3 regions of the Alishewanella sp. HL-SH06 genome follow, and region 2 is predicted to be linked to each of the others. Evidence: predicted binding sites of a transcription regulator. Region 2 holds the regulator's gene; each other region holds the start of a gene.
The links. The regulator LexA, encoded in region 2, represses DNA repair genes until DNA is damaged. The targets are predictions, from matches to a motif close to TACTGTATNNNNATACAGTA.

Region 1 (2,274 bases), 600 kb from region 2:
CCACTTTGGGCTTGCTCGGCGAATAAGGCCAGCCATTGTTCTTTAGTGCGTTTCATGATGATTACCCTGATAATTTAAAGAGGCAGACAGGGTAATGTTGATCAGTTAGGATAGGAATGTGTGGTTGGCGTTACGCTTACGAATTATCTCACCCGTTCCCTAAACGCCTTAAGCTTGCGAGGCGAAACAAGGGGCTCACCCAGACGGAGTTGGGCATTCTTATCGGTTTTAACATCGATGTGTCGAGTAGTCGAATGAATCACTACGAGAAAGGCAGGCACATTCCAGACTTTGATACGGCAAAAAGAATTGCCGCGGAGCTCGACGTTCCAGTCGCATATTTCTATTGTGAATCCGAAGAGATTGCAGAGCTGTTATTGTCCTATCACAAGCTAACATCAGAACAGCAGCAACGCGTCATCGCGTTTATTCGTGAACAGAACGAAGCACCTTCTGAAGACTGAGTTGCCTTAGATATACGTCAGCTGATACGTATATATTCTTTTAATCCTTCAGATACCCATTTTATCCAGCATCTGTCCGTACCAAAGAAGCACCTCGCGATAGGACTTAAAATGCTGCTCATAGATATACTGAACGGTATTATCGATGCTGACCACGCTGATCCTAATACCTGTCTTAAACCGGCTAATTTTTGGAAGGGTTAACAAACTTCTGCCCACCCCATGCCAGGTTGCAAGAATATCTTTGAACTGATGCTCATTTACCAACCGCTCTTCCATCATTCGCCTCTCACATTATTAATGTGAATTAAATGTAGCATTTCGGTTTAAGATTTCCAGTTTGGCCGGATTTTTCGGCGCACCCGCTTCAAAGAAAATCAAAAATCGCTATACTGTATTTATATACAGCTTTTGGGTGTTGAGATGTCAGTAGAAATACTCGGGCAGGCTGAGCGTAATCAGCCTGCATTTTTACCGCTATATGGCGATTTAATTTCAGCCGGCTTTCCTTCTCCGGCGCAGGATTATGTTGAACAAACACTGGATTTAAATGAACTCTGCATTCGCCATCCTGCTGCTACCTTTCTGGTTAGGGTAAGCGGCGATTCAATGAAGGATAAAGGGATATTAGATGGCGATGTCTTGGTGGTAGACCGCTCTGTGAATGCTGTTCATGGCAGCATTATTGTGGCCGCTTTGAATCGTGAATTTACCGTAAAGGAGCTATGCCTTAAGCCGGTTAAGCAGTTACTACCTCATAATAAGGCGTATCAGCCTATTCCTCTAACCGAGCAGGATGAGTTTGAGGTCTTTGGTGTAGTGGTTAGTGTGGTTCGCAAAATGGTGTATTGATGAGCCCGTGTTTTGCCCTGGTTGACTGCAACAACTTTTATGCAAGCTGTGAAACGCTATTTCGTCCTGATTTGAAGGGGCGGCCGATTGTCGTGCTATCCAACAACGACGGTTGTGTGGTTGCGCGCTCGAAAGAGGCAAAGGCTCTGGGCATTAAAATGGGTGTACCAGCCTTTGAATTAAAGCGACTGTTTGAAGACGGCACGTTACTCGCTTATTCATCGAATTATGCGCTTTATGCCGATATCTCTGCCCGGGTGATGAGTACGCTTGAAATGTTAGCGCCGGCAGTTGAAGTCTATTCGATTGATGAAGCGTTCATTGATTTGACTGGCGTATCACATTGCGTCGATTTAACGGCATTTGGGCAATCTGTGCGACATACCATCCAGCAAAACATTGGCATCACGGTTTGTGTTGGGATTGCTCCCACCAAAACCCTGGCTAAGCTGGCGAATTATGCCGCCAAAAAATGGCACAAATCAGGTGGCGTGGTCGATTTAACGGATAAAACCCGGCAACGTAAACTGATGGCATTGTTACCTGTCGGTGAAGTCTGGGGTATTGGCAGTAAACTCTCTGCAAGGCTTAACAAACTCGGTATTCACACTGTTCTGGATTTGGCTGATTCCAGCCCCTCTTTTATCAAGCAGCAATGCTCTGTGGTTGAATCACGCATCGTAGCAGAGCTTAATGGCGAATCGTGCCTGGCGTTAGAGCAGGTTGCTCCCACCAAAAAACAAATTGTCAGCTCCCGGGCCTTTGGTGAGCGCATCACCTCAAAAGATTTGATGCACGAAGCTATCGCTGAATACATCAGCAGAGCCTGCCAGAAACTGCGTAAAGAAAAGCAGCAAGCCAAGCAGTTAACGGTGTTTGTCCGCACCAGTCCGTTTAGCGACCGGCAACGAGACCCATACTATGCCAATAGCATCACCACCTCCCTGGCACATCCCTC
Region 2 (2,274 bases):
CTTCGTTAATAAAGCCAGGGTTCGCATCTTTTTTAATGGCAAATGCAGGTACCCACCACGAGTGAATCACATCATCTGAGGTCATTAAGAAGCGAATTTTTTTCCCAACAGGAATCACTAAGGGCCGATCGACCTCTAATAGATAGTTTTCACCCTTGGCCAGTTTATTGGCCACTTGCTCTCTGGGTGTCGCTAATAATGAAAAGTACTCAACATCGTGTTCAAGGTATTTATAATGCCATTTCCACTGCGAACCGGTAATTTGCACGGTCACATCGGCAGCAGAGGTGTCATCCATCGCCAATAGGGTGGTCGTGGCGGGAAATGCCATCACAACAAGAATAACGACCGGAATGGTCGTCCACAGAATTTCAACCTTGGTACTTTCATGAAATGAAGCCGGCTGCACCCCTCTTGCTTTGCGGTGAAGGATCATGGATACAAACATAATCCCAAACACCACTGCACCGATAGCACAACAAATCCAGAAGATGGTCATATGCAGTTGATAAACCTGCTGACTGATCTCCGTAGCGCCTTTGGTCATATTCAAAGGCATAGATGTTGATGCATTTGCCGATGCGGCAAAAAATAGGGTCGGCAGCGACCAAACCAGACAACGCGTGTTTGTCACTGTACTTCTCCTCTGTCATTTGCATTGCAAACTGCAGAAACCAAGAACACAGAACTACACGGCTTTTATGTAAACCCATCCTGACCGAATCTATGTGATAAGTTTCGCAATTTCTTATTTTTATTATTTTTTGTGATTTCGAAGCAAGCGCTGAAACCAGCAACTGTTAACTTTAATTATTTTTTGAACAGTTACCGCTTAAGAATTGTCCAGTATGAGCGTTATGTAAACCCCTAAAATGCAAAAGCACCGATAAAACCAAGAGGTCATACCAGTGCAATTATAAATTAACTTGTTGAACAGCGACTATTTTATAGCCAACTGCCGTTACGGATCACACCTACAGCAAGGCCTTCAACGGCAAATTGCTGTTCACGTAAATCGATTTTAATCACCTCAAAATCTGGATTTTCAGGAAGCAATAAAACTTCATGTCCTTGCCGCTGGAAACGCTTTACCGTTACTTCATCATCGACACGGGCGACAATCACTTGGCCATGTTCTGCTTGAGTGGTTTTATGCACGGCTAACAGATCGCCATCGAGGATGCCGATATCTTGCATACTCATACCTTGTACCCGAAGTAAAAAGTCAGCATGGGGTTTAAATAAATGCGCATCAATTTGATAATGATTTTGTACATGCTCAGCGGCTAAGATAGGTTGGCCAGCGGCAACTTTACCCACCAAAGGCAAACCCAATTGCTCGGGAACGGAATCGTCTTCCAATAAACGAATGCCTCGCGAGGTACCGGGCATCATTTCCAGTACCCCCTTTTTAGCTAAGGCTTTGAGATGTTCTTCCGCTGCATTGGCAGATTTAAAACCTAAACGCAGCGCAATCTCGGCACGCGTGGGTGGCATTCCGGTTTCTTGTTGGTAATCTTTGATTAATTGCAGAATTTCGGCCTGACGAGGCGTTAATGGTCTCATAATGCTGGCTACCTATACAGTAAGTACTGTCAGTATATACAGCCTTTTTCGAAATGCCAAGCGTTGTTCTGCAGCTGAATTTGCCAGCTTACGCAGCTGTGGTATTCTTAGCACTGTTCAGTTTGCTCGGTATCATTATGTTCTCAAGCTTGTCGTTACTGACTTTATTATTAAAATGGCCTATTCGCCTACTCGTTAAATTCAAAATCGTTCCTGATAACCCCCTACAACAACTGGGAGTTAATAAAGAACGGCCATTATTTTATATATGCCACACCGAATCAGCCAGTGATGTCGCCACGCTGCGTCGCGTTTGCCAGCAACTAGCCTTGCCCGATCCGCTTAGCCATGTCGAACTGCGGGGGCAGAAATTATCACGCATCTTATTTCTCGAAAAACCTCACCAAATCATTGGTGGCCGCAGCGATACCCGTGCATTAAAGCAAGGACAAACATTACTCGCGGCTCATTTAGCCAACCCCAAATTACAGGCACAGCTGATGCCGATCTCGATCTTATGGGGCCGTGCACCAGGTAAGGAAGACAGTATTAAATGGTTACTGGGGGAAGCACATTCACCTAACTGGTTAGCTAAGTTACTGATTGTATTTATCTCAGGTCGACACACGCTGGTGCGCTTAAGTAAACCAGTAGATCTACAACAAATGGCTGGACAATTTGGCGCTGAAGCCAGCACTGCCAGAAAAC
Region 3 (2,274 bases), 1.9 Mb from region 2:
TGATTCAGATCTAAATACGCCACCGCAAAGTCTGTACCCTTGGCCAATAATTTATCGATTTCTTGGTAAATAGGCACATTGCCTGGTAAAAAGGTCAGCGGATTGGCATAACGCGCATGCTGCAGTTTCGCTTCACTGACTTTTTTCAGTAATTGCCGTACCGATCCTAAACCAAGATAATAACCATCACGACATATAATAAAGTACCAACTCGCTGCACTGTGCTCATCTTCAGCAACAATGTTGCTGACTTCATCTAAACTACATTCAGCATCAACCATGACGGCTTGCGTATTCATGATCTGAGCAATTGTCTTTTTTTCATTCAGCGCTCGACCAAAGTTTTGCGAGAAAAGTGCTTGTAACTCAGAACGACAAATTAAACCTACTGGCTTATTATCATCTACCACCGCGAGAGTTTGTAAGCGGTGATCTTGTTCAAACATAGTAGCAACTTGCAACGCGGTTAATGAGGCTGAAATCGGCGCAACCGCCAACAAAAGTTGCAAGATATTATCTTGACTCTGAACCGTCGGCTTAACTTCAAGTAAGCGCTTGTTCGCGAGATTCTGCATAAAACTGACTTGTGGCCGTCCGAGCAAATAACCCTGGGCAAAATCAGCACCTAATTCTTTACACTGAAAGAGTTCTTCCTGCGTTTCAATCCCTTCGGCAATAATCAACGCACCGGTAGCTTTAGCTAAACTGATAATATTTTTAACAAAGGCCTTTTTGGTCGGGTCACGATGAATTTCGCTAATGAAATAACGATCAATTTTAACGAAATCAGGCTGCAACTCTGACCATAGCTTCAAACCCGAAAAACCACTGCCCAAATCATCAATCGCAATTAAAAAACCCAGATCGCGATAATGGTTCACCGCTTTAATTAATAAACTCGCCTCTTCTACTTGGTATTGTTCCGAAATTTCAATCACTACCTGTGACGGATCTAAACCGGCTTTTTGTAACATCGCTTTGGTTAGGCCGCTAGGATGATCAGCGGTCAGTAATAATAGTGGATTAACATTTAAGAATAATTTACTAGTGACGCCTGCACTGGCAAAGGCTGCAATACTCAACTCTCGGCAGAGCAGTTCTAACTCGGCTAACGCATCGCACGCAAGCGCGGTTTTAAACAGTTGCAAAGGCGAATGCAGCGGGCTGTTCGATGGGCCACGAATTAACGCCTCATAACCGAAAATCTGCGCAGTATTTAAAGTAACGATAGGTTGAAATAACGGCTGAAGCGCTTTGGCCTGCAAAATACTTTGTAGCTCAACACAAGACTGTTCTGAAGTTGCCATACATCAAATCCAAAATTAACAACAATAAAGAATATGCAGGTTGTATGACAACGATATGACTAAAAAAACAAACACAAAACACTTGCTTTTTATTTGAACAAAAACTACTGTATAGGCATACACTGTATAAATAACCAGCTAGAGGTTTACATGCTTATTACCAGCAAAACGGCACACCATGATACTCAACTTCGCAACAGCAAATCGTTAAACAATATTGCTGTGCCTTCCACGCAGGCCTCGGCATATCAACAGCATGATAATATCGAACTACAACTATTAAAGTTGCTACAACAACATCGCGATGTAGATGGCTGGATCGTATTAATCGCACCGAAAGTGAAACCTAATAAAAATTTTTGGGCAAGCTGCCAGATCCCTCTAGAAAAAATCTTAATGATTCATCCGCACCAGGTTAAGGATTTAGCGAAAACGGTACAACGCGCGATAAACAGTGCTAGCTGTAAAGTTGTGTTGCATGGTGGTGAATTAACTGATGAGGAAGCAACGCAATTAGCGCAATTAGCAGAGAAGCAGCAAACTGCGTTGTATCCCTTAACACAGGCAATGGTGAAACAACATTAAAACTCTATATCAGTGACAAGTGACAAGTGACATACTTTATCTAAGCTATGCATCACAATACTTAACAAAAAACGATAAATCATCAATAAAGTGAAACACCCTGAGCTGGCTTAGGGGTAAACTAACACGCATTAATGTGGAGATAACGATGCTGTGTTATTGCTGTTCAAAAAAACCGTTTATTGAATGCTGTGCCCCTTATGTATTAGAAGGTGAATTAGCACCAAATTGTGAAGCCCTAATGCGTTCACGTTACACGGCCTATTGTCTTGGTCAGATTGACTATGTTTACCAGACTACGCATCCAACACAACGTTCAGCTGAATTGATAGAAGAAATTCAACAGTTTGCTGATAGTGTGCATTTTTTTAAGTTAGCGATC

Region 1: a site for LexA is predicted at 855-874, ahead of umuD (translesion error-prone DNA polymerase V autoproteolytic subunit). Genes of this name have one in related genera too.
Region 3: a site for LexA is predicted at 1,413-1,432, ahead of ACUJFK_RS09730 (SulA-like leucine-rich domain-containing protein). Genes of this name have one in related genera too.

What each region holds. Positions count from the first base shown of each region.
Region 1 covers NZ_CP199752.1:674,742-677,015, reverse strand. The annotation lists gene tnpA (IS66 family insertion sequence element accessory protein TnpA) at 1-56, opposite strand, end outside; gene ACUJFK_RS02965 (helix-turn-helix domain-containing protein) at 117-464, shown strand; gene ACUJFK_RS02960 (hypothetical protein) at 513-746, opposite strand; gene umuD (translesion error-prone DNA polymerase V autoproteolytic subunit) at 888-1,316, shown strand; gene umuC (translesion error-prone DNA polymerase V subunit UmuC) at 1,316-2,274, shown strand, end outside.
Region 2 covers NZ_CP199752.1:71,048-73,321, forward strand. The annotation lists gene coxB (cytochrome c oxidase subunit II) at 1-559, opposite strand, end outside; gene lexA (transcriptional repressor LexA) at 946-1,566, opposite strand; gene plsB (glycerol-3-phosphate 1-O-acyltransferase PlsB) at 1,647-2,274, shown strand, end outside.
Region 3 covers NZ_CP199752.1:2,092,107-2,094,380, reverse strand. The annotation lists gene ACUJFK_RS09735 (GGDEF domain-containing protein) at 1-1,307, opposite strand, end outside; gene ACUJFK_RS09730 (SulA-like leucine-rich domain-containing protein) at 1,458-1,892, shown strand; gene ACUJFK_RS09725 (YchJ family protein) at 2,041-2,274, shown strand, end outside.